2 regions of the Variovorax sp. PEI5 genome follow, and region 2 is predicted to be linked to the other one. Evidence: predicted binding sites of a transcription regulator. Region 2 holds the regulator's gene; the other holds the start of a gene.
What was found. Region 2 encodes HrcA, which represses chaperone genes, less so after heat shock. Its sites were predicted from a motif close to TTAGCACTCNNNNNNNNNGAGTGCTAA; they were not measured.
Positions count from the first base shown of each region.

Region 1 (4,417 bases), 160 kb from region 2:
CAGACGCTGCCGGTCATGAACTGCGCCACGCGCTTCTTCATCAGGGCGCTCTGGGTGGTGGCGAAGGTGTGCTGCACGTACTTGCGCGCACCGATGAAGGTGCCCTGGTAGCTCGGCTCCGCCTTGGCGCGCAGGGCGCGGCGGACCTCGGCGGGCGTGAAGCCGGCGTACACCGGCACGGTCGGCTGCTCGTCGGTGAACAGGATCCAGTCGCGCGTCTTCCTCGGCAGCTCGCGCCACGGCGTGTCGACGTCGTGGCCGAGCGTGACCAGGATGTCGCGCAGGTTCTGGCCCTGCCAGGCCGACGGCCAGGCGGCGACCGCGCGCTCGCGGATGGTCAGCGAATCGTCCGGCACCATCGACCGCTCGGTCACCTCGTAGACGTGGCCCAGCCCGTGGCAGACCGGGCAGGCGCCCTGGACCGTGTTGGGCGAGAAGTCCTCGGCGTACAGCATGGCCTGCGTGTCCGGATAGCGGCCGGCGCGCGAATACAGCAGGCGCAGCAGGCTCGACAGCGTCGTCAGGCTGCCGACCGAGGAACGCGCTCCCGGCGTGCCACGCTGCTGCTGCAGGGCCACGGCCGGCGGCAGGCCGTCGATGGCATCCACCGCCGGCACGCCGACCTGGTCGATCAGCCGGCGCGCATAGGGCGCCACCGATTCGAAGTAGCGGCGCTGCGCCTCGGCATACAGCGTGCCGAAGGCCAGCGACGACTTGCCCGAGCCCGACACGCCGGTGAACACCACCAGGGCATCGCGCGGGATGTCGACATCGACGTTCTTCAGGTTGTGCTCGCGCGCGCCACGGACGCGGACGAAGCCGGTGGACGGGAAGGTGGCGGGAGCCGTGGAGGCGGTGGCAGCGGCGGGGGTGGCACCGGTCGGCCGGGGGATGCGTGTGTTCATGGCGGGGCAAGGAAAAAGCCGCCCGAAGGCGGCTTGGCTGTCGACGGCGGCAGTCCCGGAGCCGGCGGCCGCGAGCGGTGCCGGAAGGGACTGCCGAAGGCGCGGTCAGCTGCGGGCGCGGGCCTGGTCGCGCAGGGCCTTCATCTCGTCATGGTTGCGCTGGGCGCCATCGGCCTGCTTCTGCACCACGGCGCGGACGTCGGCCGGCAGCTGGTTCTTCAGTGCCTTGCGATAGCGCGCCAGTGAGGCGTCCTCGCCGCGTTCGACTTCCTCGAGGATCGATTCCTCGCTGTCGGCGCCGACGGCGCCCTTGACCTTGACCCAGCCGCGATGCAGCGCGCCACCGGCGGTGCCGCCATCGGCGGGCGTGCCGCCATATTGCGTCACCAGCGGCACCAGTTCGGCGGCGGCGGCGGCGCAGGCGCTGGCGCGCTCGCTGAACACCTGCTTCAGGCGCGCGGTCTCGACCTGCTCGGCGCTGACCTTGAAGCCCTCGGCGCCATCGCGCGAGTTCTCGATCAGGTCGTTGAGCACATCGACCACCTCGTCGTTGGCGAGCGGCTCGCCGGTGCCGTCATAGACGTCGCCGGCGCCGAGCGCGGCAGTGGAGCCCACGGTGGTGCCGGCGCGTGCCGTGTTGACGGTGCCGTCGAGGTCGGCATCGGTGGCGCTGAAGTAGGTGCGGTCGGCGCGCTCCCAGGCGGCGCGGGTGGCGGGACGGGCCTGCTCCCAGTCGAGACCCGAGGCACCGCGACGGCTCGACCACTCGTCGGCCAGCGAAGGCTCGACGGCATCGAACGTATCGCCGCGCGATGCCCGCGTCGACCAGCCCATCTCGTAGGCCGGACCGTAGTCGTCGTAGCTGCTGCCCGGCTGCACATAGGCTTCGCGGTTGTAGCTCTCGCGCCAGTAGGCATCCTCCGCCGTCGGATTGACGTTCTCGGCGACGGCCTTGCCGCCCAGCCCGCCGACCACCGCGCCGGCCACCAGGCCGACCACCGTGCCGACCGGACCGGCCAGGGAGCCCGCAGCCGCGCCCGCCAGCGCGCCACCGGTGGCGCCGACGCCCGTGCCCACGGGGTGCGAGCCCGGTGCGCCGGTGATCGGATCGCGATTCATGTCGGTGGCATCGCCAGCGGTGGTACCGCGCGAAAGATCGTTCTGATTGGCCATGAAGGTCTCCTTGAAAAGCAGTGGCAGAAGAGGAAGGCGACATCCCGGATCCGTCCCTTCAGGGCACGGGAGCGAGGGAAATCGGCTGTCGAAAGATTCATCCTTGGACCATGCCTGGCGCCGCCGAGTCATCCGCATCGGACGGCGCGTGTAAGGGATCGCCTGATCGCCGGGTCCCGTGCGCTCTTGAAATCGTGATGAATGCCCTTATCATTGGCACTCACCGAAGCAGAGTGCTAACAGCAACCCTGCCTTCGGCCGAAGTCGATCCGGGCGCAGCGTCCGTGGTCGCAGAAACCCAACCCCATTGCACATCCAGGAGATGCTATGAACCTTCGTCCTTTGGCCGATCGCGTGATCGTCAAGCGTGTTGACAGCGAAACCAAGACCGCCTCCGGCATCGTCATCCCCGACGCCGCCGCCGAAAAGCCCGATCAGGGCGAAGTCCTGGCCGTCGGCCCGGGCAAGCGCAACGACAAGGGCGAGCTCTCGGCCCTGACCGTGCGCGTCGGCGATCGCGTCCTGTTCGGCAAGTACAGCGGCCAGACCGTCAAGGTCGGCGGCGACGAGCTGCTGGTCATGAAGGAAGACGACCTGTTCGCGGTCGTCGAGAAGTAAGCAGTCCGCTTCCTCTCCCGCGCTTCCTTTCCATCCCCCCAATTACTGAATCCGGAGAATCAACATGGCAGCAAAAGACGTCGTTTTCGGCGGCGAAGCCCGCGCACGCATGGTCGAGGGTGTGAACATCCTGGCCAACGCGGTCAAGGTGACCCTGGGCCCCAAGGGCCGCAACGTGGTGCTCGAGCGTTCGTTCGGCGCCCCCACCGTGACCAAGGACGGTGTGTCCGTGGCCAAGGAAATCGAACTCAAGGACAAGCTGCAGAACATGGGCGCCCAGCTCGTGAAGGAAGTGGCCTCCAAGACCAGCGACAACGCCGGTGACGGCACCACCACCGCGACCGTGCTGGCCCAGGCCATCGTGCGCGAAGGCTTCAAGTACGTGGCCGCCGGCATCAACCCGATGGACCTCAAGCGCGGCATCGACAAGGCCGTCACGGCCCTGGTCGAAGAGCTGAAGAAGGCTTCCAAGCCGACCACCACGTCGAAGGAAATCGCCCAGGTCGGCTCGATCTCCGCCAACAGCGACGAGACCATCGGCAAGCTCATCGCCGATGCGATGGACAAGGTCGGCAAGGAAGGCGTCATCACCGTCGAGGACGGCAAGAGCCTGGACAGCGAACTCGACGTCGTCGAAGGCATGCAGTTCGACCGTGGCTACCTGTCGCCCTACTTCATCAACAACCCGGAAAAGCAGTCGGCGATCCTGGACAACCCCTTCGTGCTGCTCTACGACAAGAAGATCAGCAACATCCGTGACCTCCTGCCGACGCTGGAACAGGTCGCGAAGTCGGGCCGTCCGCTGCTGATCATCGCGGAAGAAGTCGAGGGCGAAGCCCTGGCGACCCTGGTCGTGAACACGATCCGCGGCATCCTGAAGGTCGTGGCCGTCAAGGCTCCGGGCTTCGGCGACCGTCGCAAGGCCATGCTGGAAGACATCGCCATCCTGACGGGCGGCAAGGTCATTGCCGAGGAAGTCGGCCTGACGCTGGAGAAGGTCACCCTGGCCGACCTCGGCTCGGCGCAGCGCATCGAAGTGGGCAAGGAAAACACGATCATCATCGACGGCGCCGGCGCCGCCAATGACATCGAAGCCCGCGTCAAGCAGGTCCGTGTCCAGATCGAGGAAGCCTCGAGCGACTACGACCGCGAGAAGCTGCAGGAACGCGTGGCCAAGCTGGCCGGCGGCGTGGCCGTCATCAAGGTCGGTGCCGCCACCGAAGTCGAGATGAAGGAAAAGAAGGCCCGCGTCGAAGACGCCCTGCACGCCACGCGTGCGGCGGTGGAAGAAGGCGTGGTCGCCGGTGGCGGCGTGGCGCTGCTGCGTGCCAAGCAGGCCGTGGGCGACTCGGTCAAGGGCGACAACGCCGACCAGGACGCCGGCATCAAGCTGGTGATGAAGGCCGTCGAAGCGCCCCTGCGCGAGATCGTCAACAACGCCGGCGGCGAAGCCTCGGTGGTCGTGAACGCGGTGCTGGCCGGCAAGGGCAACTACGGCTTCAACGCCGCCAACGACACGTATGGCGACATGCTCGAGCTGGGCATCCTGGACCCGACGAAGGTCACCCGCACCGCGCTGCAGAACGCCGCATCGGTCGCTTCCCTGCTGCTGACGACCGAAGCCATGGTCGCCGAGGCACCGAAGGACGAAGCTGGCGCCGGCGGCGGCGGCATGCCCGACATGGGTGGCATGGGCGGCATGGGCGGCATGGGGATGTAAC
Region 1 covers NZ_CM155257.1:3,311,470-3,315,886, reverse strand. Annotated here, with positions in the region: gene AC1MLT_RS15150 (excinuclease ABC subunit UvrA) at 1-905, opposite strand, end outside; gene AC1MLT_RS15145 (ferritin-like domain-containing protein) at 1,011-2,078, opposite strand; gene AC1MLT_RS15140 (co-chaperone GroES) at 2,406-2,696, shown strand; gene groL (chaperonin GroEL) at 2,761-4,416, shown strand.
Region 1: AC1MLT_RS15140 (co-chaperone GroES) is a predicted target of HrcA. The motif match lies at 2,292-2,318, and genes of this name have one in related genera.

Region 2 (4,417 bases):
CGATTCAAGGTGCTCTGGCAATTTGCCATCTTTAGCATGCTCATGAATCTTTTCATAGATTTCAAAATCTTCTCTTTTTATCTGGTCAAGTAGTTTATAGAGAAGAATGTGATACTGGTTGCTCCGGTCTGCGACCATGTCTACAGCATCATTGGCAAATTGAATGTTCTCAACTTCTTCTTTTGAAGTTTCGGGAGTGACTTCATTTAGCTTTAGCCCAAATGTTGCTTCAAGCCGTTTAATCAACACGATGGTATCTTTGTCATCCTTGGAAAACATTGTGACGACATAACATGTGAACTGATTGAGATGCTTCAGGCCAACAAGCGGTGCTGTAAGACCTAGACCTTTGCACAACGCAGCTAATGTCTCAACAATCTTATTGGCCGTATCTCTATGGTCTTCTCTGCCGGTTGCCGTTTCAATATAGGCTTTGATCATCATGTCAGCAGCCGGATTGAAAACTGAACCAACAAAACCTGACAACGTTTTGTAAAGTGCTGGATCTTGCTTTGGCAAGCTCTCCATGAAATCACGCTTCAACTTCTCAACGGCTGCATCCATGTTCATTTCATCTCTTTCTTTAAGTTATTTCTTCAACATTGATTCAAGTTTGCCAGCAAGGCTCTTGCTGTTGTGTATTTTTATGAGCGGACCGTCCTCATCATCTTCTTCTGCATAGTCCAAGGCTGACATTGTTTGGTTGTCCAGTTTCTCAAGATCCAGGCCCTCATCTAGTAGGGTAGTCACGAACTCTTTGTAGTGTTGGGGATGGTCAAAACACCATTGATTCAGTCCGAGAACATGAGCCAGACTGTAGCCACTGAGGTTGTTGGCAGTGTTGATGTCCATGCCATTCTTTACAAGCAAGTGGATGGCTTGGATGAAAGGCTGATGATTTTGGAGCTTGCCAAAGATTGTTTGATGGTAGAACCAGTAGGCAACATCAAACGTTTTGGCTTTGTCATTGACCAACTCGCTGGCTCTTGGCAAGTCTTTTATGAGGCATTCAGAAAGCTCTGCCATGTCCTCCATGGCGTTGCCCATGTTGACGATTCTGAAGCTGGTGGGTGTTGCCTCAGGATCGTCCTCCTCGTGCTTGATTGCAGCCTCAAGGGAGAGCTTCAAACCATTGGGGTAGGTGAACACTGGGAAAGCTGTGGAGCCTTCTACAAGGTAGCTTCTCAGCCCTTTGACTGATGCCTCTGAAGTGCTGGCAACCGTTCTTTTTTTCAGCCACTCACGAACATGTCCGACCTGGTAGCGAACATTCTTAGGATTGCTCAAGTACTGTGGACCTGAGCCTTTGGTTCGCCAAGATTTCACCGTGGGGACGGCTTCACCAATCCAGTCAGCAAGGGTCTTCTCGTCTATGTATCTCTGGTCATCCCACTGGCTGTAGTTCTGCTCTTTCGCTGCTTCAACGATGGCTGCTACATGGGCTGCACTCAGTAGTGCATCAGGCGGGAGAGCCTTGAAAATTTCTGCAAGAGAAGTCATCCCTCATTGTGAATGGACAACCCTCTTTTTCGCTGACAAATGCTTACTTTTGGTGCGAACAGGGGACGAAAAAAAGCCGCTGCAAGTATCACCTTACAACGGCTTTTTAGAGGTTGGTAGGCCCCCCGTGAGTCGAACACGGCACCAACAAATTATGAGTTTGCTGCTCTAACCAAGCATGAGCTAGGGGCCCAGATTTTCAATTATCCCACTGCGTCAGGGGGAACCGTGGCAGTCATCGGGTGCGTTGCCTATATGTAGCCTAGGCTTTTTGTCGCTTTTTCCAGATGCTGTAAGTTGTTGATTTTGTTCGATAAAACTCAACAGAACTGGGGATTATGAGTCCTCTGCTCTGACCAGCTGAGCTAACGGCCCCTACGCGCCGCTGATTCTAGTGGCCCGTACTGGCCCTCCTACTTGCGGTGCGTCAGCGCGTTGGTGACCAGACGGGACGTGATGTCGACGATCTGGATCATTCGCTCGTAGGGCATGCGCGTCGGGCCGATGACGCCCAGACGGCCGACCACTTCGCCATCGACCTCGTAATTGGCGCTGACGATCGAAAGCTCCTCGAACGGCACCACCTGACTCTCGCCGCCGATGAAGATGCGGACCCCCTCGGCCTTGCTCGACACGTCGAGCAAGCGCACCAATTGCGCCTTCTGCTCGAAGAGGTCGAAGGCGCGGCGCAGCTGACCCATGTCGCTGGAGAAATCACTCACGGCCAGCAGATTGCGCTCGCCCGAGATGACCACCTCACCCTGCGACTCGGTCATCGCATCGGTGCTGGCCTGCACGGCCGCCTGCATCAGCGAGGCGATCTCGCCGCGCAGCTTCTCGACCTCCGACTGCAGGCGATCGCGTACCTGTTCGATCGAGAGACCCGCATAGTGGGCGTTGATGTAGTTCGCGGCCTCCACGAGCTGCGACTGGGTGTGGTCCGTGTCCGGGAAGATGACCCGGTTCTGCACGTCGCCATCGGGCGCGACGATGATCACCAGCAACCGCCGGTCGGACAGGCGCACGAATTCGATCTGCTTGAACACGGACGTGCGGCGCGGGGCCATCACCACGCCGACGAACTGCGACAGGCTCGACAGCAGGTGCGCCGCGTTGGCGATGACCTTCTGCGGCTGGTCGGCCGCGAGACTCGGGGTGGCGAGCTGCTCGCGCTGCGCGGTGAGCATGGTGTCCACGAACAGCCGGTAGCCACGCGCCGTCGGGATGCGCCCGGCGGATGTATGGGGACTGGTGATGAGGCCCAGGCCCTCGAGGTCGGACATCACGTTGCGGATGGTGGCAGGCGACAGTTCCAGGCCCGAGGCGCGCGACAGCGTCCGTGAACCCACGGGTTGCCCCTCGGCGATGTAGCGCTCGACAAGCGTCTTGAGAAGCAACTTGGCCCGGTCGTCCAGCATCGTCGGATTTTAGTGTTGTAATTTGATGCATGACCTCGCGCTTCAGGCATGTCGCACTCATCGGCAAATACCAGGCATCGGGCCAGCGGGCCCAGGCGGGCGCGGAAGACGGCGTCATGGAAGGCATCGGCGCCTTCCTCGAATCCCAGGGGTGCGAAGTGGTGGTCGAGCGCTCGACGGCCGAGCACGTGGAGACCAGCCGCTATGCGTCGCTCACGGCCGAGGAGATCGGCGAACGCTGCGATCTCGGCCTGGTGGTGGGCGGCGACGGCACGATGCTGGGCATCGGCCGCCAGCTGGCACCCTACGGCGTGCCCCTGATCGGCATCAATCGCGGTCGACTGGGCTTCATCACCGACATCGCGCTCGACAGCTATCAGTCGCGCCTGGTCCCCATGCTCGCTGGCGACTACGAGGAGGACCACCGCAGCCTGATGCATGCGCGGGTCATGCGCGACGACGTCTGCGTCTTCGATGCGCTGGCCATGAACGACGTGGTGGTCAATCGTGGAGCGACCTCCGGCATGGTGGAACTGAGGGTGTCGGTGGGTCGTCATTTCGTCGCCAACCAACGCGCCGACGGCCTGATCATCGCCTCGCCCACCGGATCGACCGCCTATGCGCTGTCGGCCGGCGGACCGCTCATGCATCCTTCGATCCCAGGCTGGGTGCTGGTGCCGATCGCACCGCACACGCTCTCCAATCGCCCCATCCTGCTGCCCGACGCCGACGAGATCGTGGTCGAACTGGTGTCCGGGCGTGGCGCCAGCGCCAATTTCGACATGCAATCGCTCGCCTCGGTCGAGATCGGCGATCGCGTGGTGGTGCGGCGCTCCGAATTCCGGGTGCGCTTCCTGCACCCGAGGGGGTGGAGCTACTTCGACACGCTGCGCAAGAAACTGCACTGGAACGAGGGTGGCTCCTGAACCATGCCGGCTTTCCACACTCCCTCGTCCGTGACGACACTCCCGTATTTCCAGGAACGCTGATGGCATTGCGACGCATCGCCTTGCGCGACTTCGTGATCGTGCGCGCGCTCGACATCGATCTGGCCGCAGGCTTCACCGTGCTGACCGGCGAGACCGGCGCCGGCAAATCCATACTGATCGACGCTCTGCAACTCGCCTTGGGCAACCGGGCCGATGCCGGGGCCGTGCGCGAAGGCGCCGAGCGCCTGGACGTGAGCGTCGAGTTCGACCCCGACCCCCGGCTGGTCGACTGGCTGGACGCCGGCGGCTTCGAGGGCGGCGAGATGCTGCTCCTGCGCCGCACGGTCGACCTCCAGGGCCGCAGTCGCGGCTGGATCAATGGCAGCCCGGCCACGGCCACGCAGCTGCGCGAGGTGGGCGACCGCCTGCTCGACATCCATGGCCAGCATGCCTGGCAGAGCCTGACGCGGCCCGAAGCCGTGCGCGGTCTGCTCGATGCCTATGCCGGCGTGCGCGGCGATGTGCTCGACGGCGTCTGGCAGCGTTGGCGACAGGCATCGACCCTGCTCG
Region 2 covers NZ_CM155257.1:3,476,254-3,480,670, reverse strand. Annotated here, with positions in the region: gene AC1MLT_RS15985 (hypothetical protein) at 1-570, opposite strand, end outside; gene AC1MLT_RS15980 (helix-turn-helix transcriptional regulator) at 589-1,500, opposite strand; tRNA gene AC1MLT_RS15975 (tRNA-Ile) at 1,615-1,693, opposite strand; gene hrcA (heat-inducible transcriptional repressor HrcA) at 1,914-2,918, opposite strand; gene AC1MLT_RS15965 (NAD kinase) at 2,948-3,844, shown strand; gene recN (DNA repair protein RecN) at 3,907-4,417, shown strand, end outside.